DNA from 3 places in the Mesorhizobium sp. M0664 genome. Region 2 is predicted to be linked to each of the others. Evidence: predicted binding sites of a transcription regulator. Region 2 holds the regulator's gene; each other region holds the start of a gene.

Region 1 (8,100 bases), on a different contig from region 2:
GCATCCGCAGCATGTCGGCGGCATGATCGGCCTTGCTATCGGGCGCAATCGGGCGTTCGCCGCGCTGCAAGCGCAGCAAGGCCGGCGTCAGCACGGCAGGTGCCGCAACCAGCCGCAGCGCGTCCGACAATTTGTCACCATCCGGCAGCAGGGCAATACCGGCGCGCATCGCGCTGTAGATATCGACGGATGTGAGAAACGGCAGCAAGGGTTTGATCTGCTCGAACACTTCGCTGCGCGCCCGACCGATCGCGTTCGCCAGCTCCCTGCCGTCGGGAAGATCGTCGAAAAAGCCGTCGAACAGCAGATGAACCACCTCGGCGTATTTCCAGCGACCTGCCAGTTCGGGCAACGAATGGCCCCGGATGGTCAGGCGGCCACCAAGACCGTCGACATCGGAGAGCACCGTTTCCGCCGCCACAACATCATCGAGCCCATTCGCCATCGGTTTTCTCCTTGACCCTTTCCGGGTGGTAGATAAGGGTTGGTGACTGGACCATCAATCTTGATCAATGGAATCAACATGACAAGGCTGACATGACGGAGTGGCTGACGCGGGACGAAGCCCTGAAGCGTCTCAAGGTGCGAGCCCAGACCCTCTATGCCTATGTCAGCCGCGGGCGCATCGGCGTGCGGCCGGACCGGGCGGATCCACGCCGCAGCCAGTATCGCGCCGACGACATCGCGGCGCTGGCGAGTCGCCGGGCTCGTGCCGAAATCCGCAGGCAATCGCCGAAAGTGCAATTGCCTGGGGTGAGCCGGCGATCGCCACCACGATCTCGACCGTTTTGCATGGCCGCCTTGTCTATCGCGGCCAGGATGCGGTTGCTCTCTGCGAGGCTGCCACGCTGGAGCAGACGGCAAACCTGCTTTGGGCATCTGACGCACCGGTGTCGTTCGTCTCGGCGAGCCGCCATGGCAACGGCGCAACTGGCCGGCCGGCTGCCTTCGCGGAATTGGCCGCGTTGGCGGCCAACGGCCGGCCTTCGCTCGGCCGAAGATCGGCTTCGCTCAACCACGATGCGGCCGGCGCCATCGCCGCTTTGGCCCAGGCGCTCGGCGCGATTCCCGGAACTGGTGCCGTGCACGAAAGGCTGGCGCGGGGATGGTCGCTCGATGCGGCCGGCGCAGACTTGATCCGCCGCTCACTGGTACTGTTGGCCGATCACGAATTGAACGCATCGACCTTCGCCGCACGGGTCGCCGCGTCCACCGGCGCACCTGTTTCGGCCTGCCTGCTTGCCGGCCTCGCCACGCTCTCCGGGCCGCGTCATGGCGGCGCCGCGGAGGCGGTCATGATGCTGGCGGAAGATGCGCAGAGATTGGGGCCGGACGCGGCTGTCGGACGCTGGCTCGGTCACGACAGGCCGCTGCCCGGATTTGGCCATCCGCTTTATCCCGACGGCGATCCGCGTGCGGAACCGTTGCTGGCCGCGATAGATGTCGATGATGGGCTGTTACGGCTTTGCGATGCGGCCTTTGCGGCAACGGGCATGCGCCCGAACGTCGATTTCGCTTTGGCCGCGCTGACGCGCGGTCTCCGTTTGCCGTCCGATACGCCGTTCCGCCTGTTCGCGCTCGGCCGCAGCGTCGGCTGGGCCGCGCATGCCGTGGAGCAGGTGACGAGCAACGGCCTGATCCGGCCACGCGCCCGCTACCAGGGACCGCTGCCGGAGCAGCTCTAGTCTAGCCGCGCTGCTTGCGAAGTCTCAGCAGCACCTGAAGGAAGGTCCGACGCTGCACTTCGCCAGCCGGCAGTCAGGACATCGTGTCGAGCTTGCGCTGCATCGCGGCGATCTGCTCCTTCAGCTCCTGAAGGTCGTCGGGTTTTTCCGGCGTTTCCTTCCTGGCCGGTTCGGCCGGCGCTGCTGCCGGCGCCGAGCCCGCGGGCGGGAACGGCGTGAACAGCCGCATGGCGTTCTGGAACATTTCCATGTTGCGCCGCGTCTGCTCCTCCAGCACCTTGATCGGCGTAGCGATCTTCATCATGTCCATCGGCGACTTGCCGAGCGCATCTTTCATCTGCTCGCGAAAGCGCTCCTGCTCCTTCGAGAAGGCCAGCATCGACTGTTCGAGAAAGCTCGGCACGATCATCTGCATCTGGTCGCCGTAATAGGCGATGAGCTGACGCAGGAACGGGATCGGCAGCATGTTCTGCCCGTCCTTGTTCTCCAGCTCGAAGATGATCTGGGTCAGTACCGGATGCGTGATGTCGTCACCGGTCTTGGCGTCCTGGACAGTAAAGTCCTCGCCTCTTTTGACCATTTCAGCGAGATCCTCGAGCGTCACATAGGTGCTGGTGCCCGTATTGTAGAGACGGCGATTGGCATATTTCTTGATAACAATAGGTTCGTCTTTTGCGGCCATCTGCATCCTCCCCGGACACCGGGCAGCTTAAGTAAGCCGCCGGTAACGATTGCGCCTTTTTAAAGGATATGCGCAAAAGCGTCATGAATCCAAGCAGTTTGTGCAGTGCGGGAACATTTTATGCTGCGCAGCACGGACGGGCCGCCGTTGCAGCGACGGGCGGCATACTTGCGGGAGTGGGACGCCATGCCCATTTCGGGTTTGACTCGGGTTGTGGAAAGGGCAAGAAAAGTCCCCGACGGCACCCGAAATCATTCCCCGAAAGCCTGGAGAAGAACATGTCCGCTTCCAACGCCATCGTTGTCGCCAGTGCAGCGCGCACGCCCGTCGGCTCCTTCAACGGCGCCTTCGCCAACACCCCAGCCCATGAATTGGGTGCCGTCGCCGTCAGGGAAGCGCTGGTCCGTGCCGGCGTCGACGGCAAGGAGGTGGACGAGGTCATTCTCGGCCAGATTCTGACCGCGGCTCAAGGGCAGAACCCGGCGCGGCAGGCGGCAATGGCTGCCGGCGTACCGCAGGAGGCGACCTCCTGGGGCCTGAACCAGCTCTGCGGCTCGGGCTTGCGCGCTATCGCGCTCGGCATGCAGCAGATCGCCCAGGGCGATGCAAAAATCATCGTTGCCGGCGGCCAGGAATCGATGTCGATGGCTCCGCATGCGCAACATCTGCGCGGTGGCGTCAAGATGGGCGACTTCAAGCTGATCGACACCATGATCAAGGACGGCCTGACCGATGCCTTCTACGGCTATCATATGGGCAACACCGCTGAGAACGTCGCCCGCCAGTTTCAGATCACCCGCGACGACCAGGACCAGTTCGCACTGGCTTCCCAGAACAAGGCCGAGGCCGCGCAGAAAGCCGGGAAATTCAAGGACGAGATCGTTGCCTTTACAGTCAAGGGCAGGAAGGGCGACACCGTAGTCGACCAGGATGAATACATCCGCCACGGCGCGACAATCGATGCCATGACCAAGCTCAAGCCCGCCTTCGACAAGGAAGGCACGGTGACGGCTGCCAATGCTTCCGGCATCAACGACGGCGCCGCCGCCGTGGTGCTGATGACCGAAGCGGAAGCCGCAAGGCGCGGCATCACACCGCTGGTGCGTATCGTTTCCTGGGCGACCGCCGGTGTCGACCCGCAGATCATGGGGACGGGACCGATCCCCTCCTCGCGCAAGGCGCTGGCCAAGGCCGGCTGGTCGGTTGGCGACCTCGATCTGGTCGAAGCCAACGAGGCCTTTGCCGCGCAGGCCTGCGCCGTCAACAAGGACATGGGCTGGGATCCGGCCATCGTCAACGTCAATGGCGGCGCCATCGCCATCGGCCATCCGGTCGGCGCCTCGGGCGCCCGCATCTTCAACACGCTGGTCTACGAGATGCGCCGCAGAAGTGCCAAGAAAGGCCTTGCCACGCTGTGCATCGGCGGCGGCATGGGTGTTGCCATGTGCGTGGAAGCATTGTGATGAGATAAGCGATACGAATAGGATGCTGGCGCAAAGCGAGTAGGGAATAGGGGGCAAACCCCACCGCTTCAACGCTCAGTCATCTGCATTTCCCGGGAGGACATATGACAAAGGTTGCAATCGTCACAGGCGGGTCGCGCGGCATCGGCGCGGCGATATCGGTCGCCTTGAAAAGCGCCGGCTATTCGGTCGCCGCAAACTACGCCGGCAATGAAGAAGCGGCGGCAAAGTTCAAGGCCGCGACCGGCATCCCGGTCTATAAATGGTCGGTCGCCGACTACGAGGCCTGCGCCGCCGGCATCAAACAGATCGAAGCCGATCTCGGTCCCGTCTCGGTGCTGGTCAACAATGCCGGCATCACTCGCGACGCGATGTTCCACAAGATGACCCGCGAGCAATGGAAAGAGGTCCTCGACACCAACCTTTCCGGCGTCTTCAACATGACGCATCCATTGTGGGGCGGCATGCGCGACCGCAAGTTCGGTCGCATCATCACCATCTCCTCGATCAACGGCCAGAAAGGCCAGGTCGGCCAGGTCAATTATTCGGCCTCGAAGGCCGGCGATATCGGCTTCACCAAGGCACTGGCCCAGGAAGGCGCGCGCGCCGGCATCACCGTCAACGTCATTTGCCCCGGCTACATCGCCACCGAGATGGTCAAGGCAATGGACGAGAAGGTCCTCAACGAGCGCGTCATCCCGCACATCCCGGTCGGTCGTCTCGGCGAGCCGGAGGAGATCGCGCGCTGCGTCGTCTTCCTCGCTTCCGACGATGCCGGTTTCATCACCGGCTCGACCATATCAGCCAATGGCGGCCAGTACGTCGCCTGATCGTTTGTCTTTACGTTGAGACAGATCCGCGCTTGGACGAACGGGCCTGCAAAACGGCCCGTTTCTATAGCGGTCTTCCCGTTGCAAGATCTCGATGCAGCACGCTGCCCCAATCCGGCACGCAAAGGTTAACGGCAAACTCGCAGCTTGTGCAAAAGCCGCCCGGCAGCCTGTGGATTCTCGGTGGAAAAGCTGTCCACAACACAACATGTTGCGGTGAACAAACCAAGAAACTTCGGCTATCTCTGATTCGTCGCCGATTCGTTCCGGCTTTGAGCGGAACGTTAACGGCGAGAGCTGAAAACACCCTCGAAATGATTAAAGCGCGTTAGGAAACATCAATAATTTCATAACGTTGTGCGAAGCAGATTGGCCGGCCACGACCATTCGCCGGCAAAGGTTAACCGCAGTGCTCGCTTGGATGCCGCCTGCATAAATCGGGCCAGTTTCCGTGATTCAGCATGTGGTGAGGTACGCCGACAGAAAACCCAGATGTAGCCGTGAACAAACCCTGAATCAGCGCGAGTCAGTGATTCGTCGCTGATTCGTTCCAGACTCGTTCCAACTGTTAATCGGGAACAGATTTTCTGGCTTCGAACCAACCAATCGGCCTGCCCTCGGCATATTCCGCTTTCGCTTCGCGCCCGAAATCCCTATGTGTCGCCTGTCATACGCGGCCAATATGGGCGCGCTCCCGACAATGCGAGGCAGAGAGCCTTATTTCCAGGCCGATGAACATCCATCCGAAACACACTGAACCGCTGATCCTGTCGGGTCGAGACGTGACGGCCGTGCTCGGCCCGACCAACACCGGCAAGACCCACCTCGCCATCGAACGCATGGTGGCGCATGAAAGCGGCGTCATCGGCCTGCCGCTCAGGCTGCTTGCCCGCGAGGTCTATACGCGCGTCTGCGAGAAGGTCGGCGCCCATAAGGTGGCGCTCATCACCGGCGAGGAAAAGATCCAGCCGGCGGGCGCGAAATACTCGGTCTGCACCGTGGAAGCGATGCCGCGCGAGACCGACGCCGCCTTCGTTGCCATCGACGAGGTCCAGCTCGCCGGCGATCTCGAACGCGGCCACATCTTCACCGATCGCATCCTGCATCTGCGCGGCCGCCAGGAGACTCTGCTGCTGGGCGCGGCCACCATGCACGGCATTCTGCAGCGCCTGCTGCGGGGCGTGTCGGTGGTGACGCGACCACGCCTCTCGCATCTTGCCTATGTCGGTTCGAAGAAGCTGACCCGCCTGCCGCGGCGCACGGCGATCGTCGCCTTCTCGGCCGACGAGGTCTATGCCATCGCCGAGCTGATCCGCCGCCAGCAGGGCGGTGCCGCCGTCGTGCTCGGCGCACTCAGCCCGCGCACCCGCAACGCCCAGGTGGCGCTGTTCCAGTCGGGCGACGTCGACTACCTCGTCGCCACCGACGCCATCGGCATGGGCCTCAACCTCGACCTCGACCACGTCGCCTTCGCCCAGAACCGCAAATTCGACGGCTACCAGTACCGCAACCTGACGGCGGCCGAGCTCGGCCAGATTGCCGGCCGCGCCGGCCGGCATCTGCGCGACGGCACCTTCGGCGTCACCGGCCAGGTCGATCCGCTGGATGATGAACTGGTCAACAAAATCGAGGCGCATGATTTCGACCCGGTGAAAGTACTGCAGTGGCGCACCGCGCATTTCGATTTCGCCAACCTTGATGCGCTGAAGCGCTCGATTGAGACCAACGCTCCGGTCGAAGGCCTGACGCGCGCGCTGCCGGCCGTGGACGCGCAGGCGCTCGAGCATCTGTCGCGCGACGAGGACGTCCGGGCACTCACCACCGATGCCAGGCGCGTGGCGCTGCTGTGGGAAGCCTGCGCGCTGCCCGACTACAGGAAGATCGCGCCGGCCCAGCACGCCGACTTGATTGCCTCCATTTACATGGACCTTGCCAGGCATGGCCATGTCGACGAGAACTACATGGCCGAGCAGGTGCGCCGTGCCGACACAACCGAAGGCGACATCGACACGCTGTCGCACAGGATTGCCCAGATCCGCACATGGACCTTCGTTTCCAACCGGCCCGGCTGGCTGGCCGATCGGGCACACTGGCAGGAAAAGACGCGCGAAATCGAAGACAGATTGTCGGATGCGCTGCATGAGCGGTTGACGAAACGTTTTGTAGACCGCAGGACTTCCGTCCTCATGCGGCGCCTTAGAGAAAACACGATGCCTGAAGCCGAAATCAGCCCAACCGGAACCGTCCTCGTCGAAGGCCATCACGTCGGCGAGTTGCAAGGTTTCCGCTTCACCGCCGACCAGAGCGCCGGCGGCGAAGACGCCAAGGCGGTGCGGGCGGCGGCGCAGAAGGCGCTTGCCGCCGAGTTCGAGGCGCGGGCCGAGCGCTTCGGCGCCTCGGCCAATGGCGACATCGCGCTGGGTTCGGATGGCACGCTGCGCTGGATCGGCGCGCCGATCGGCACGCTGGTCGCCGGCGAAGACGCTTTGAAGCCGCGTCTGGTTCTGCTGGCCGACGAGCAACTCACCGGCCCGGCCCGCGACAAGGTTGCGGCGCGCGCCGAGCGCTTCGTCAACTTCCAGATCGAATCCCTGCTGAAGCCGCTGGTCGATCTCAAGAATGCCGAGCAGATCACCGGCATCGGCCGCGGCATCGCTTTCCAGCTTGTCGAGCATTTCGGCCTCATCAACCGTCGCGACATCGCCGACGAGATGAAGTCGCTCGACCAGGAAGGCCGCGCGGCGCTTCGCCGTCTCGGAGTGCGCTTCGGCGCCTACCATGTCTTCGTGCCGGCGCTGATCAAACCGGCGCCGGCCGGGCTGATAACGCTGCTGTGGGCGCTGAGAAACGACGGCAAGGACAAGCCCGGCTTCGGCGATGTCGTTCACGCACTGGCCTCCGGCCGCACCTCGGTGGTCATCGATCCGACCTTCGACAAGACCTTCTACAAGCTTGCCGGCTACCGCAATCTTGGCCGGCGTGCTGTACGCGTCGATATTCTCGAACGGCTGGCCGACCTGATCCGGCCGGCGACCAACTGGAAGCCGGGCCTCGGCCCTCGCCCCGACGGCGCCTATGACGGCCAGTCCTTCATGGTGACGCCGCCGATGATGTCGATTCTCGGCGCCACCGCCGACGACATGGAAGAAATCCTGAAGGGACTCGGCTATCGCGCCGATGCCAAACCGGCGGCCGAGGTCAAGGCGCGGATCGAAGCACAGGACAATGCCGCGCGTGAAGCTGCCGCTGCAAAGCAGGCGGCGGAAGAGACTGCGCGCGTCGAGCAGGCGAGGATGGCGGAAGCATCTGCCGCGGCAGAGCCGCCGGCGGAGGCTTCGGAACCTGTGTCGGATGCGGCTCCTGTTGCGGAGGCGGCGGCCGAAGCTGTGACCGAAGCGACGGCAGAGCCTGTCGCGGAAGCTCCAGCCCCTGAAGCTGCG
Region 2 (8,100 bases):
CACCGTGCCGCTTCGACAGCTTGGCGCCGTCGGCACCGTGGATCAACGGGATATGCGACATCGACGGCACCTCCCAGCCCATGGCGTGATAGATTACGGTCTGGCGTGCGGCGTTGGTCAAATGATCGTCGCCGCGGATGATGTGGGTGATGCCCATGTCGTGATCGTCGACGACGACGGCATGCATGTAGGTGGGATTGCCGTCCGAGCGCAGAATAATGAAATCGTCGAGATCCTTGTTGGGAAAGCGCACGTCGCCCTGGACGCGGTCATGCACCACCGTCTCGCCGTCTGTCGGCGCCTTGATGCGGATCGCCCCCTTGGCGCCGGGCGGCGCCTCCGACGGGTCGCGGTCGCGCCAGCGCCCATCATAGCGGGGCGGAAGCCCCTTGGCTCGCGCTGCCTCGCGCATCGCCTCCAGCTCCGCCGGCGTCGCGTAGCAGTAATAGGCCTTGCCCACGCGCACCAGCTCCTCGGCCACCTCGCGATGGCGCGGCGCGCGCTCGAACTGCGAGACAGGCGCGCCGTCCCAGGTGAGTCCGAGCCAGGAAAGCCCGTCGAGAATGGCTGCCGTCGCCGCATCCGTCGACCGCTCACGGTCGGTATCCTCTATACGCAGCAGCATCGTGCCGCCCGTGTGCTTGGCGTACAGCCAGTTGAACAGCGCCGTGCGCGCGCCGCCAATGTGCAGATAGCCGGTGGGCGAGGGGGCAAAACGGGTGACGACCTTATCGGGCATGGAACTCTCAGGCGGGCGAAGGAAGTGGGTTTGCGGACTTTCGCGCGTTGCGCGTTCATGTAGCATAGGAGGTCGAGGGCGCAAGGGGCAGACCCGATGGCTGTGCGAGGCCGTGGTGCGGGCGAGGGCGAGGACGTTGGCAGCGACGTCAGCGAACGCTTGCTGTTTGCCGCTCCCCCGCCTGTCCTGCCGGCACCGGCATTGCTACCTGCTCCGCGCTTCGATGCTCCGTCGCTGCCGGCCAGCGACCCAGCAACGGTTCTCGTGCCCGCGGGCGAGCCTATCGTACGCCTGCGCAGGCGTTTCCGCCTCCCGTCACCGTCCCGTATCCGCAACAGCGTAACCACAGCGGCCGGTCTGGAACTCGACCGCGGCATCGCCTTCCTGCTGGTGCCGGTGTTCCTCGCATGCGGGGTGGTCGTTTATTTCGGGCTGTCGGTGGAGCCGGCCTTTCCACAGCCGATCGCAATCGCGCTCCTCGCGACCCTTTGTGCCGTCGTCTCGCGGTCATGGCCCAGGACGCGCCTGTGCTTCATGGTGGCGCTGCTCTGCGCGCTTGGCGTACTTGCCGCCAAGTTCGAAACATGGCGTGTCGGAACGCATATGCTCGGCTCCGAAATCTCGACGCGGCTGACGGGTCGCGTCGTATCGTACGAGCCCATGGCGAGCGGCCGCATCAGGCTGACAATCGATGTGATCTCAACCGCCAGGCCGACACTGCGCTACATGCCGGAACGGGTCCGCGTTTCGGCGATGAAGATACCGGCTGAGCTGACCGCCGGTTCCGAGATCACCGGCTATGTGCGGCTGCTGCCGCCGACCGGCCCGGTGCGGCCCGACAGCTATGATTTCTCCTTCGACAGCTATTTCGCCGGTATCGGCGGCAGCGGCTTTTTTCTCGGCAATCCGAAAATCGTGTCGTCGGACAGCATGCCGCTTGCCGCGCAGCTTTCTTCCGCGATCGAAGACGCGCGTGAATCCATCGCCGACCATATCCGCAGCCGCATCGGCGGTGCCGAGGGCGAGATTGCTGCTGCGCTGATCGTCGGCGTGCGCGCCGGCATTCCCGAGGAGATCAACGAAGCGATGCGGCGCACCGGCATCTACCACATCATCTCCATCTCGGGGCTGCATATGGCGTTGGTCGCCGGCACCATCATGGCGCTGCTGCGGGGTGCCTTCGCGCTGTTTCCCGATTTCTCATCGCGACGGCCGGTCAAGAAATATGCCGCGGCCGCCGCGCTTTTTTCGATTGCGGCCTACCTCGTCTTTTCCGGCATTGTCGTGGCGGCCGAACGCAGCTTCATCATGCTGGCGGTGATGCTTATCGCCGTGCTGTTCGACCGGGCCGCGCTCACCATGCGCAACCTGGCGATCTCGGCCATCGCGGTCATCCTGGTGTCGCCGCACGAGGTGGTCGGTCCGAGTTTCCAGATGTCCTTCGCCGCGACGGCGGCCCTTGTCGGCGCCTATGCAGGCTGGTCCGATTACCGCGCCGGCAGGGCCACCACGCCGCCGCCGCGGCAGTCGCCGCTACGCTTTGCCACTCGAAAGGTCCTGCTGGGCATGTGCGGTCTGGCGATGACCTCGATCATTGCAGGGAGCGCCACGGCGCTTTTCGCCATATGGCATTTCCAGCGCGTGGCGCCGCTCAGCCTGTTCGCCAATCTGGCCATCATGCCCATCGTGTCACTGGTCGTCATGCCCTTCGCCGTTCTCAGCGCGCTGGCGATGCCGTTCGGTGCGGATGGCCCTTTTCTCTATGTCATGGGCAAGGGGCTGACGGCGATGATCGCCCTGTCCGGGTGGATCTCGGAGCGCTCGCCGATCGATGCGGTCGGGCTGATTTCGCTGAGATCCGTCCTTCTGGTGACGATCGCCCTCGTCATTGCCAGCATGGCGACGACGTGGTTGCGGCTGGCGGCACTTCCTTTTGCGCTCGCCGGCTTGCTGACGACAACGCAGACACGCATACCCGACGTATTGGTCTCGGAGGACGCACGGCTGGTCGCGCTGCCGATCGGCAGCGGTGAACTCGCGGTCAACCGGGCACGCCCGAATGAGTTCACCATCGACAACTGGAAACGCGCGCTCACATCAGAGGCTATCGTCGCGCCGGAAACACCTGGAAAGAACGACCCGCAATTCGACATTGCCGATCCGGCCGACCTACCGCCGGGCATGCCGTTCATTTGCACGGACGGCCTCTGCCTTGCCAGGCATCCATCCGGCGCGATCATCGCGCAAGCCAAGGACCGCGATACTGCGCGGCCAGCCTGCGCCTTTGCCAGCTTGATCGTCATCGACGACGCCACCGCCCATAACCCCTGCTACTACGACCGGCTGGTCCTCGTCGTCACCAAACGGCAACTGGCGCGCGCGGGAAGTGCCGCCGTCTATTTCGATCCACAAGCGGCAACACGCGCCGAGATCCGCTTCGCCGTCGAAAAATCATACCGGCCCTGGCACGTGCAGCGGAAATTTTCACGCGCGGCACGGGGCCTGCCGCCATACCGCCGGGCCGACAACCCCAAAGCCGGCGCCAAGGGCGGAGCTCAGTAGCGGCGGATCAGTCCGACGAGCTTGCCCTGCACCTTGACCCTGTCTGGTCCGAAGATGCGCGTCTCGTAGGCCGGATTGGCGGCTTCCAGGGCGATCGAGGCGCCCTTGCGGCGGAACCGCTTCAGCGTCGCTTCCTCCTCGTCGACCAGTGCCACCACGATCTCACCGGGGCTCGCCGTATCGGCATTGCGGATGATCACCGTGTCGCCGTCGAAAATGCCGGCCTCGATCATCGAATCGCCTTTGACCTCAAGCGCATAATGCTCGCCGCCCATGATCATATCCGGCGGCACCGAAATCGAATGCGTCTGGTGCTGGATGGCGTCGATCGGCACACCGGCAGCGATGCGGCCCATCACTGGGATCGAAACGGCGGCGACGACATCGTCGTCATTTCCGGCTGCGGGCACGCGCGACGATGTCGGCTTGCCTTGCCGAGGGGCGCCTTGCCCAAGACTGCCCTGGATGACACTCGGCGAGAACTTGCGTGCCGCATTGAGGCCGGGGGCGATCGAGTCAGGCAGGCGTAGCACCTCCAGCGCACGGGCCCGGTTGGGCAAACGGCGAATGAAGCCGCGCTCCTCCAGCGCCGTAATCAGCCGGTGGATTCCGGATTTGGAAGCCAGGTCGAGCGCTTCCTTCATCTCGTCGAATGAAGGCGGGATACCGCTTTCCTTCAACCTTTCGTGGATGAACATAAGCAGTTCGTGTTGTTTGCGTGTCAGCATAGCGACCCCCAACAGAATCAGAAAAACAAACCCAGAACAAACACTATCTGTTCCAGTTGTGTTCCGCAACTGTTTAAAGTTTAATGAATGCGTTAAGGCTCGGGAAACAAACGACGTCCCCTACCGGCGTACCGCATTTTCACCGCCGCGAGCCTCATCGCCTTGATTCTGCTTTCGTTTGCGCCCTTCTGGCCTCCTAGAAGGCGGCACTGGCATCGGCCGTCGGTCGGCAAAAGGCACGGAATTGAACCCGTATCGACTGTGCGGTTTGGTCAATGCACCGTGAACGAAACGAACTCAAAACGCCAACCTCGGGTTAAGTCCCGGTTTCCACCGCCTGGTCAGGCTGCTTCTCGCCGGTGGAGCCTTGCTGCGCGCAACCAAGTAATGGAAGAACAGTCGATGCGTGTCCGGCGTTGCGTTGGATCTTGGGGGAGCAGACAAATCATGACAGGAATTCCCGATCTCGTGGCCATAAAGGCGATGGATGCCGCGGATCCGCTGCGCGCGATGCGCGACCGCTTTGTGTTGCCGCAAGGAGTGATCTATCTCGACGGCAATTCGCTAGGAGCTGCTTCACGTGCCGCTTTCGATGAACTGCACAAGGCCGCGACCGAAGAATGGTCGCATGATCTCATCCGCGCATGGAACACGGCCGGCTGGTTCAACATGCCGCTTGAACTTGGCGACCAGCTCGGGCGCCTGATCGGGGCCGCGGCCGGCCAGACAGTGGTCTGCGACACGACATCGGTCAATATCTACAAGCTGCTGCACGCCGCCATGGCCATGCGACCGGAGCGGCAGGTCATCGTCGCCGAGGGCGATAGTTTTCCGACGGACCTCTACATGGCCGAGGGTGTGGTTTCGACGCGAAAAGATACGCTGCTGCGCCTCTCGGGAGTCGACGCGCCGACCATCGAAGAGCTGATCGACGAACGCACCGCTGTGGTGCTGGTCAACCACGTCAACTATAAGTCGGGCGAACTGCGCGACATGCCGGCGCTGACGCGCAGGGCTCAGGAAGCCGGGGCGATGATCGTCTGGGATCTCTGCCACACCGCCGGCGCGATGCCAGTCGAACTCGACAAGGCAAACGCCGATTTTGCCGTTGGCTGCACCTACAAATATCTGAATGGCGGCCCGGGCGCGCCTGCCTTCATCTATGCGGCTGAGCGGCATCTTTCCGACATCCAGCAGCCGCTCACCGGCTGGTGGGGCCATGCACGGCCCTTCGCCTTCGAGCCAGGCTATGCGGCCGGCACCGGCATCCGCCGGTTTCTGTGCGGCACACAGCCGGTCCTGTCGATGCGCACGCTGAAGGGCGCGCTCGACATCTGGAACGATGTCGACATGACGGCGGTGCGCAAGAAGAGCATCGCGCTGGCGGATCTGTTCATCGAGCTTGTCGAGGCAAAGTGCGGCACTTACGGGCTCACGCTCGAAAGCACGCGCGATGGGGAAAAACGCGGCAGCCAGATTTCATTCATGCATGAGCATGGCTACCAGGTCATGCGCGCGCTGATCGAACGTGGCGTGATCGGCGATTTTCGCGCGCCATCGACCATGCGCTTCGGCTTCACCCCGCTCTATGTCGGCTATGCCGATGTCTGGCAGGCCGCCAAAGTGCTTGAGGACATCCTGCACACCGGTGCGTGGAAGGATGCGCGCTTCGCCATCAAAGCAGCTGTCACTTGAGATTGATGCGAGAGCTGGAATCGTGAGGCTGGCGACGACGCGCCGCGCGATGCTTACGGCTACGCTGCAGGGCCATATGCCAGGGAGGGCGCAGGGTGTTCGAACGTCACATTGCCGATTGGGACAACGCCTATGCCAACAGCGCCAACATAGCCGGCAGCGATCGCTGGCCGGCGGCCTGGATCGAGCCCGCGCGGGTTTTCCGCGACGTGCTTTCGACCGAGGGCAGGGCGCGGCTCGACATGGCCTATGGCGACAATCCACGCAACCGGCTCGATCTTTTCCTGCCGGCCATCAAGCCCAAGGGACTCGTGGTGTTCGTTCATGGCGGCTACTGGATGGAATTCGACAAGAATTTCTGGTCGCATCTTGCCGCTGGCCCTGTTGATCGCGGCTATGCGGTGGCGATGCCGTCCTACACGCTCTGTCCGCAGATACGCATTGGCGGCATCGTCAAGGAAGTCGGCGCGGCGATCGGCAAGGCGGCGGCGATCGTTGCAGGGCCGCTGATGCTGACCGGGCACTCGGCCGGCGGCCATCTTGTTAGCCGGATGGTTACGGCGACGACGCCGCTGGCGCCCGAAGTCGTCCGGCGCGTTCGTCATGTAGTGTCGATCTCGGGGGTGCACGATTTGCGCCCGATCATGCGCACCGGCATGAACGAGACGCTGGCGATCGATGAGGCCGAGGCGCAGGCCGAAAGCCCGGTGCTGCTGCGCCCGATGGACAAGGCCCGCCTGACCTGCTGGGCCGGCGGCGGCGAGCGCGCTGAATTCCTGCGTCAGAGCGCGTTGCTGGCCAACATCTGGATCGGCCTGGGTACCGCGACCAGCTCGGTGGTCGAGCCTGACCGGCATCATTTCAACATCATCGACGGTTTGGCCGATCCAGACCATCCGCTGACCCGGACCTTGATTTCGGAGTGAGGCAGGTTCAGCGTAGCATCAGTACGTCGCAGGGGGAGCCCGCCGCCGCGGCAGGCGCGAACGGCGCGCGAACGATCAGCCCGTCGGCATCGGCCAGCATTTTCAGCATCGAGGAGTCCTGGATGCCGAACGGCGTCGCCACGAGCGTACCGGCGTCATCAATGACAACAGCCCGCACATAATCTTGCCTGAGATCGTTGGCCGGCATGGCGGCACCGAGCCGTGCCCGACGTATATCCTGCTGAAAGGCGCGGCCGCCGAGCCGCGCCAGCAGCGGCTTCAGGAAGAGCTGAGTGCAGACCAGGCTTGCCACCGGATTGCCGGGCAGGCCGATGCAGCGAATGTCTCCCAGCCGCCCGAACATCAGTGGCTTGCCCGGCCGCATGGCGATCTTCCAGAAATCGAGCGTCATGCCTTGCCCGGTCAGCACCTCATGGACGAAGTCGTGGTCACCGACCGAGGCACCGCCCAGCGTGACGATGACGTTCGCGCCAGCCTTCACGGCCTTTTCAACCAGCGCAGCGATCGCCTCCCTGCGGTCCGGCGCGATGCCAAGGTCGAGCGCGCGCGCACCGACCGACTGTGCGGCAGCGGCGACACCATAGGCGTTGGAGGAGATGATCTGGTCGGGGCCAAGATCGCTGCCCGGCGGCAGCAATTCGTCGCCGGTGGCGATGATGGCGACCAGCGGCCGTTTGACCACGCGCACCTCGGGGTGATTGGCCGATGCCGCCAGCGATAAGGCCGCCGGGTCGAGCAGGCGGCCTTTGGGCAGCAGGACATCGCCCTTGGCGAAATCGAGCCCGAGGCGGCGGATGTTGCGCCCCTGCACCGTCGGTTCCGTCACTTCGACGCTGCTGCCACCGAGATCGCGGGCGTTCTCCTGGATGACGATAGTGTCGGCGCCTTCGGGAAGCGGTGCGCCGGTAAAGATGCGCACGGCCTGCCGCTGCTGCACCGTTCCGGCAAAGCCGCGTCCGGCCGGCGCCATGCCGACCACCGAAAGCCTTGCCGGTACGGACGCGATATCGGCCGCCCGCACGGCATAGCCGTCCATGGCGGAGGCGTTGAACGGCGGCTGGGTGCGGAGCGCCACAACCGGCTCCGCCAGCACGCGGTCGGCGGCATCCAGCAGTGCGACGCGTTCGCCCGGCAGCGCTGCTGCGCCGTCCAGCAGGCGCTCGAGCGCCTCGGCAACTGGGACCAGCGCCATTATCGGCCTGCCTCGGTGGCCCCGTCTCCGGTGATCTTGTAGTCGCCGGATTTGCCGCCGGTCTTTTCGACCAGCCTGATGCCGGAGATGACCATGGCGCGGTCGACCGCCTTGGCCATGTCGTAGATGGTCAGGCAAGCGACCGAGACGGCACTCAGAGCCTCCATCTCAACGCCGGTCTTGCCGGTGACGCGGGTCAATGCTGTCACCTTCAGGCCGGGCAGCGCGGCGTCCGCC
Region 3 (8,100 bases), on a different contig from region 2:
GCCGGCAAGTCGACGCTGATCAAGATCCTGTCCGGCGTGGTCAAACCGACCAGCGGCGAGATTCTCGTCCGCGGCAAGCCGGTGACCGGATGGAGCCCTGCGCGCTCGCGCGACGCCGGTATCGAAACGGTGTTCCAGGACCGGGCGCTCGCCGTGCAGCAGACGATCGTACGCAATATCTTCATGGGCCGCGAACTCACCGGCTGGCTTGGCTGGCTGAAGGTCAACAAGGAGATCGCGGAGGCGAGCCGGCTGATGCGCGAGATCGGCTTCACCTCGAAAGTGTTCACGCCACAGTCGATCGTCGGCCAGCTCTCGGGCGGCGAACGGCAGGGCGTGGCGATCGCGCGGGCCATCTATAAGAAGGCGGAGCTGATAGTCCTCGACGAACCGACGACCGCGCTATCGCTGACCGAGACCGCCAAGGTCTTCCACTTCGTGCGCCAGGTGCGGGCGAGCGGTCGCTCGATCCTGTTCATCGGCCACAACATCCACCACGTCTTCGATATCGCCGATCGCTTCGTGGTGCTGGACCGCGGCAAGGTCGCGCTCACCGCCGACCGCAGCGAGGTCAAATCGGCCGAGGATCTGATCAATTTCATGGAAGACGTCGCCCACCCCAGCGGATTGCCGGGGTTGCACGACGCGGGCGATGCAGGGAGGGCGGCACGATGAGCAAGACCATGGAACCCGATCTGCAGAGCCCCCTCGGCGGCACGCATAATGAGGCCGCCGGGAAAGAGTGGAGACACCCGTCCGACAATTGGCTGCGCGGGTTCATCCTCGACAACCGCGCCGCGCTCGGCACGCTTGCCGTGTTCATCGTCATGATGGCGGTGTTCATGATCGCCAACCCGATCGTGTTCACCACCTGGAATCTCTACAGTTCCGTGCTGACCACGCTGCCGGTGGCGTTGTTCGTGGTGGTGCCGCTGGTCTTCGTCGTCACTTGCGGCGAGATCGACCTGTCGTTTCCGGCGACAATGGGCTTTGCCTCATGGGTCTTCGCGCTGGTCGTGCAGGCCGGCTACGACCCGTTCCTCGGCATCGCCGCCGCAATCGTCACCGGCATGCTGCTCGGCTTCCTGGTCGGCTCGCTGGTCGTCTATGGCGGGCTGTCGTCGCTGATCGCCACGCTCGGCATGAATTTCCTGCTGCGCGGCCTGATCCAGATCATCAACGAGGGCAGGTCGACGGCACTGACCGGTCTTGCCGACAGCTGGGCCTACAAGATCTTCTCCAGCCAGCTTTATGGCATTCCGGTGCAGATCTTCTGGGCCATCGGCTTCGTCGTGCTGTCGGCGCTGCTTTACAACCGCCATCGCTTCGGCGCGCAGGTCAAGGTGGTCGGCGACAATCCCGACAGCGCCCAGCAGATGGGTATCGACGTCAAGCGCGTGCGGGTGAAAGTGTTCGTCTTCGTCGGTATCGGCGCGGCGATCGCCGGCACGTTCTCGGTGATGATCAACTTCACCTGGTGGCCGACGGCGGGCGACGGATACCTGCTGCCGGTGCTGGCATCGGTGTTCGTCGGCGGCACCCCGACCTGGGGCGGCATCGGTACCGTCGTCGGAGGCGCCATCGGCGCGGTCACGGTCTCGTTCATCCAGACCGGCGTCGTCGCGGCAGGCCTGAGCGGCTTCTACGTCCAGTTCTTCAACGGCCTGATCATCATCCTGTCGCTGCTCGGCCACAAGTGGAACCAGGCGCGGTATCGCTAGCGCCCGGCGGCCTCACACCCCGGTGACAAACCCGTCCAGCACGCGTTTCTGGCCGGCTTTGTCGAAGTCGATGGTCAGCTTGTTGCCTTCGATGGCCGAGATGTTGCCGTTGCCGAATTTCTGGTGGAAGACGCGGTCGCCGACGCTGAAGGGGGACGGCGTGTCGGCGACGGATTTGGCGACCAGCTCGCCGTCGATAGTGCGCCCTTTGACCGAGGTGCGACCGGCGCCGTAGCCGGAGTCGGTTTCGCCATAGCCGATGCGCTCGACCTGGTGGCCGGAGCGCGTGCCCCAATTGCGGTCGGTCGCCTCGGTGCGGTTGGCCTGAGCACGCTGCCAGCCCGGTGTCGCATAGGTGCTGGAGAAAGCGCCGGATTTTTCGGCGCCGTTATTGCCGCCGATGTTGTCGAAGCGCGACGCTCCATAAGGGTTCTGCCTGCCTGCACCTTGGCCTCCACGACCGGAGGCGAACGAGCCGCCGCCATAGGCATTGCCGTAGCCGCCGTAGGAGTTGCCGCTCTCGGAAACTTCGACATGGGCTTCCGGCAGCTCGTCAAGGAAGCGCGACGGGATGGTCGATTGCCAGAGGCCGTGGATGCGGCGGTTGGAGACGAACCAGATGTGCAGGTTCTTCTTGGCGCGGGTCAGGCCGACATAGGCGAGGCGGCGTTCCTCCTCCAGCCCTGAGCGGCCGCCCTCGTCGAGCGAGCGTTGGTGCGGGAACAGGCCTTCTTCCCAGCCGGGCAGGAACACGGTTTCGAATTCGAGGCCCTTGGCCGAATGCAGCGTCATGATGTTGACGGCGTCGAGCTCGGCGTTCTGCTCGGCGTCCATCACCAGCGCGACATGTTCGAGGAAAGAGCGCAGCGATTCATACTCCTCCATGGAGCGGATCAGTTCTTTTAAGTTCTCGAGCCGACCGGGCGCTTCGACCGAGCGGTCGTTCTTCCACATGTCGGTGTAGCCGCTCTCCTCCAGAATGGTCTCGGCGAGCTCGGTGTGCGGCGTGGTTTCGAGAGCCTTTTGCCAGCGTTCGAAATTGGCCGATACCTCGCGCAGTGCCGCGCGCGGCTTGGGCTTCAGCTCGTCGCTCTCGGCAAGTTTTGCCGCCGCCTCCAGCATCGGGATGCGCAGCGCCCGTGCGGTGTCGTGGATCTGGCGGATGGTGGCCTCGCCCAAGCCGCGCTTCGGCACGTTGACGATGCGCTCGAAGGCGAGGTCGTCGGCGCCTTGCGCGACGACGCGAAAGAAAGCCAGCGCATCGCGAATCTCGAGCCGCTCGTAGAAGCGCGGGCCGCCGATGACGCGGTAATTGAGGCCGAGCGTGACGAAGCGATCCTCGAATTCGCGCATCTGGAAGGAGGCGCGGACGAGAATCGCCATGTCGTTGAGATTGTGCTTCTGGCGCTGGTAGGCCTCGATGGTCTCGCCGACGGCGCGGGCCTCCTCTTCGGAATCCCAGGCGGCATGGACATGCACCTTCTCGTCGTCCTCGGCGATCTTTTCGGTGAACAGCGTCTTGCCGAAGCGGCCCTCATTGTGGGCGATGAGGTGGGAGGCGGTGCCGAGGATGTGCGCGGTCGAGCGATAGTTGCGCTCCAGCCGGATGATGGTGGCGCCGGGAAAATCCTTGTCGAAGCGCAGGATGTTGTCGACCTCGGCGCCGCGCCAGCCATAGATCGACTGGTCGTCGTCGCCGACGCAGCAGATATTTACGGTGGACAGGCGCGGGCTTCCCTCCCCCTTGAGGGGAGGGTGGCCGGGCAAAGCCCGGTCGGGTGGGGTCCGTGCGGCAGTGCTCGACCTACCGGCGGCAGTGCTCGACGCTCTAGCGGTGCCTTCTGCGGCAACCCCCTCCGCCCGCTTCGCGGGCACCTCCCCCTCAAGGGGGGAGGATTGCGGCCGCTGCGCCAAGAGCCGCAGCCACATGTACTGGGCGGTGTTGGTGTCCTGATATTCGTCGACGAGGATGTAGCGGAAGCGCTTGTGGTATTCCTTCAGCACGTCCGGATTGGCGCGGAAGATGCGGATCGGATGGCACAGGAGATCGCCGAAGTCGCAAGCGTTCAGCGTTTTCAGCCGCTCCTGATAGGCCTTGTAGAGCTCGCGGCCCTTGCCGTTGGCGAAGGCACGGGCATCGCCCTCGGGGATGTCGGCGGGACCGAGGCCCTTGTTCTTCCAGCCGTCGATCATCTGGGCGAACTGCTTGGCCGGCCAGCGCTTGTCGTCCAGCCCTTCGGCCTGGATAAGCTGCTTGATCAGGCGCACCACGTCGTCCGTGTCGAGAATGGTGAAGTCGGATTTGAGCCCGGCCAGCTCGGCATGTCTGCGCAGCAGCTTCACTCCAATCGAGTGGAAGGTGCCGAGCCACGGCATGCCCTCGACATTGCCTTCGCCGATCAACAGGCCGATGCGCTGCTTCATCTCGCGCGCCGCCTTGTTGGTGAAGGTGACGGCGAGGATCTGCGACGGGAAAGCCTTGCCGGTGGCAAGGATGTGGGCGATGCGGGTGGTCAGGACGCGCGTCTTGCCGGTGCCGGCGCCGGCCAACACCAGAACCGGGCCTTCAGTGGTCTCAACCGCCAGCCGCTGCTCGGGGTTCAACCCCTTGAGATAGTCGGGCGCATTGTTCTGGTTGCTGCGGGCAGCCATGGCGCGCGCGGCAATGCCCGACGGGGCCACGGGCCGCGCGTTCGGTTCGTCAAAAAAAGGCATGTCTTCCGAAAAGCCGGACATCTCTCCCCGAATGTAGTGATTCGGCAGCGAAAGGCCAGAAGTGTCTCCGTTTTGTTCTCTGTCCAGTCGGTGGACTCACAATCTGGATGGGTCCGCTAACCAAAACGCCGGGCTTGCGATGGGTCGGCACCGTAAAACGCCGAGCTTGCTTGACAGGGGAAGCGGGCCGGAGAAAGTTGCGTGGGGGCAGGAGCGCAATGCCGGGTTGCCCATGGACGCGTCGCGGAGCGCACCAGTCGAAGGAGCACCGTCTTGGCTGTGGTCATTACCTCCCTGATCCTTTTCCTCATCGGCCTGGCGGTTGGCGGCGGCGGCATCTGGCTCGTGACGCTGGGCGGCAGCTGGTACTACGTCATCGTCGGTCTAGCTTTCCTTGTCGCGGCCTGGCTGCTCTACAGGCGCAGATCCACGGCGCTGTGGCTCTACGCGGCGATCGTGCTCGGCACGCTCGCCTGGGCGGTCTGGGAGATTGGCTTCGACTGGTGGGAGCTCGGCCCGCGCGGCGGCATCATCGTGCTTGTCGCGCTATGGCTGTTGACGCCATGGGCGCGGCGCGGGCTTACCGGTCCCGACGGACGCGCGCCGCTGATCCTCGCCGTGCTGGCCTCGCTTGCGGTCGCCGGCTATTCGATGACGACCGATCCAAAGGATATTGCGGGTGAACTCAACACCGACAAGGTGACGCCGACGGCCGATCTCGGCGGCAACGTGCCGGCTGGCGAATGGCACTATTACGGTCGCACGCAATATGGCCAGCGCTATTCGCCGCTCGACCAGATCACCGCCGAAAACGTCGCCAATCTGCAGCCGGCCTGGACCTATCGCACCGGCGACGTGAAAGGGCCCGACGACATCGGCGAGACGACCTATCAGGTGACGCCGCTAAAAATCGCCGACACGCTCTACATCTGCACGCCGCATAATTTCGCCATCGCCATCGATGCCGCGAGCGGTAAGGAGAAATGGCGCTTCGATCCGCAGGTCAAGCTCAACAAGGACCGCCAGCACCAGACCTGCCGCGGCGTGTCCTATTATGCCGATGCCAGGGTCGCCGCTGGCCAGCCCTGCGCCACACGCATCTACCTGCCGACATCCGACGCCCGGCTGATCGCGCTCGATGCGGCGAATGGCCAGGTCTGCCCGACTTTCGCCGAAGGCGGCACGCTGAACCTGGTCGCCAACATGCCATATCCGAAGCCGGGCTATTATTATTCGACCTCGGCGCCGCTGATCGTCGCCAACAAGATCATCGTCGGCGGCGCGGTCAACGACAATTATTCGACGCAGGAGCCGTCCGGGGTCATTCGTGCCTACGATGCCGACACCGGCGCGCTGTTGTGGAACTGGGATTCCGGCAATCCGGACCAGACGACGCCGCTGCCGCCGGGCCAGACCTACACCAACAACTCGCCCAACATGTGGTCGACGGCAAGCGCCGACGAGAAGCTCGGCCTGCTTTATGTGCCGCTCGGCAACAAGACGCCGGACCAGCTCGGCGCCGGGCGCAGCGCCAATGACGAGAAATTCTCCTCGTCGATCACCGCGCTCGATCTCAACAGCGGACAATTGCGCTGGGTGCGGCAGACCGTGCACCACGATCTCTGGGACATGGACGTGCCGGCGCAGCCGACGCTGGTCGACATCACCACGGAAAGTGGCGTGGTGCCGGCGCTGGTCGGGCCGACCAAGCAGGGCGACCTCTATGTGCTCGACCGGCGCAGCGGCGAGCCGATCGTTCCGGTCAAGGAAGTGCCGGCACCGGGCGGCGCGATCGAGGGCGACCATACCTCGCCGACGCAGCCGGTCTCGGACCTGAGCTTCAGTCCGAAACCGCTGACCGGTGCCGACATGTGGGGCATCACCATGTTCGACCAGCTGGCCTGCCGGATCGAGCTCCGGAAGCTGCGCTATGAGGGCCGCTACACGCCGCCGTCGCTGCAAGGCTCGCTGATCTATCCCGGCAATTTCGGCACCTTCAATTGGGGCGGCGTGGCAGTCGATCCGGTCCGGCAGGTGATGTTCGGCATGCCGACATACCTGGCGTTCATCTCCAAGCTGGTGCCGCGCGCCGACGTGCCGCCGCCCGGTGACACCAAGGGCAGCGAACAAGGCCTGAACCGCAATGACGGTGCGCCTTACGCAGTGATATTGAAGCCGTTCCTGTCGCCGCTCGGCATTCCCTGCCAGGCGCCGCCCTGGGGCTATGTGGCGGGTGCCGACCTTCGGACCGGCAAGATCGTCTACAAGCATCGCAACGGCACCGTCTACGACATGACGCCGCTGCCGCTGCCGTTCAAGGTCGGCGTGCCCGGCATTGGCGGGCCGATGATCACTGCCGGCGGCGTCGCCTTCCTCGGTGCGGCGGTCGATGACTATGTGCGCGCTTATGACCTGACGACCGGCAAACAGCTCTGGCAGGCGCGGCTGCCGGCCGGCGGGCAGTCGACACCGATGACCTACACGGTAGCCGACGGACGCCAGTTGGTCGTCATCGTTGCCGGCGGCCACGGCTCGGTCGGTACCAAGCCGGGCGACTATGTGATGGCCTACACGCTGCCGAAATAGAGAAGTTCCTTCAGAGCCCGGGATGCCCTTTCAGGTCGGGTACCGATGCAAGTACCTCACTGGTCAGATGCGGGCCGGCGGCTGTCTCGGCCTGCTGGACCAGCATTGTGCCGGCCTGGCTGATCTGTGCGAGCGTGAGGCCTGATGCCTTGAGTATGGCGACGCCGTTGATCAGCGCGCCGGTCTTTTCGCCGAGAGCGCCACCGAGCGCGCCCTCCAGCGAGGACAGGAGGCCACCACCGGAAGCTGCGCCGGGAGCCATGACATCATATTGCTTGGCCAGGGCGTCGGCTCCCGGGATTTTGGCGAAGAAGCTGGACAGGGTCGTGCCTTCCGCCTCGTGTTCGAGCACCGAGAAAATCGTGCCGGCGATCTTTTCCGTCAAAGCCTGGTTGAGACCAGATTTCTGGGAGACGGTGTTGATGATGTCCTGAACGTCCATGACCTTTCCTCAGGCTTTGGTGTTTGCGGGCGGGTGCCGGTTGGCGCGGATTTTGATCAACGATCGTTTGAATGCGGTGAAGGCAGTGAACCGCAGCGCCAGCAAAGCCATAGCGGCGAGGGCGAACCCACTTGCCAGAAGCGGGGAGGGAAAGGTCATGGCATATTCCTTCGTCGTCAATCAGGCATTCTTTTTCCCGCCAAATGGCCATTCTCGTTCGCCAAATGGCCCGAGTGAGGCATAGCCCGGTAACTTCTTTTTACATCGTGGTGCGTGCATTTAGCATTGCCACAAAGGACCAAAATTTAACGACAGTGCGGCGCGCGGCATCACGGCGTCGTGCAGGGACTTATGGCAGCCTCACTCAGCCGTGACTGGACCAGGCAAGCTTCGGCTCTATGTTGCCGCGGGGGGCGCCGACGAGGAGCGCGCCATGACAACACCTGCCGGACCCATTGCCGCCGAGCCTGTCATTACCCAGGCGATGATCGACGCCTATGACGAATACACGCATCTGACGCTCGACCGGCGGCGCTTCATGGAGCAATTGACCAGGCTTGCCGGATCGGGTGCGGCAGCTGCCGCGATCGCGCCGCTGCTGGCGGCGAACTCGGCCCAGGCGGCAATCGTGGCGGA

The links. Region 2 encodes LexA, which represses DNA repair genes until DNA is damaged. Its sites were predicted from a motif close to TGTTCNNNNTGTGTTCNG; they were not measured.
Region 1: the regulator LexA is predicted to act here: its motif matches at 5,207-5,224, upstream of NKI39_RS08160 (helicase-related protein).
Region 3: the regulator LexA is predicted to act here: its motif matches at 4,499-4,516, upstream of NKI39_RS07010 (ATP-dependent helicase).

What each region holds. Positions count from the first base shown of each region.
Region 1 is NZ_JAMYPW010000004.1:94,049-102,148, reverse strand. It holds gene NKI39_RS08185 (citrate synthase/methylcitrate synthase) at 1-445, opposite strand, end outside; partial or broken gene NKI39_RS08180 (citrate synthase) at 538-1,685, shown strand; gene phaR (polyhydroxyalkanoate synthesis repressor PhaR) at 1,759-2,367, opposite strand; gene NKI39_RS08170 (acetyl-CoA C-acetyltransferase) at 2,646-3,830, shown strand; gene phbB (acetoacetyl-CoA reductase) at 3,935-4,660, shown strand; gene NKI39_RS08160 (helicase-related protein) at 5,392-8,100, shown strand, end outside.
Region 2 is NZ_JAMYPW010000045.1:35,140-43,239, reverse strand. It holds gene gltX (glutamate--tRNA ligase) at 1-739, opposite strand, end outside; gene NKI39_RS27730 (ComEC/Rec2 family competence protein) at 836-3,301, shown strand; gene lexA (transcriptional repressor LexA) at 3,295-4,029, opposite strand; gene kynU (kynureninase) at 4,477-5,724, shown strand; gene NKI39_RS27715 (hormone-sensitive lipase) at 5,820-6,650, shown strand; gene NKI39_RS27710 (molybdopterin molybdotransferase MoeA) at 6,658-7,863, opposite strand; gene moaC (cyclic pyranopterin monophosphate synthase MoaC) at 7,863-8,100, opposite strand, start outside.
Region 3 is NZ_JAMYPW010000003.1:306,995-315,094, reverse strand. It holds gene NKI39_RS07020 (ATP-binding cassette domain-containing protein) at 1-675, shown strand, start outside; gene NKI39_RS07015 (ABC transporter permease) at 672-1,721, shown strand; gene NKI39_RS07010 (ATP-dependent helicase) at 1,734-4,457, opposite strand; gene NKI39_RS07005 (glucose/quinate/shikimate family membrane-bound PQQ-dependent dehydrogenase) at 4,710-7,022, shown strand; gene NKI39_RS07000 (hypothetical protein) at 7,033-7,464, opposite strand; gene NKI39_RS06995 (hypothetical protein) at 7,474-7,644, opposite strand; gene NKI39_RS06990 (dienelactone hydrolase family protein) at 7,898-8,100, shown strand, end outside.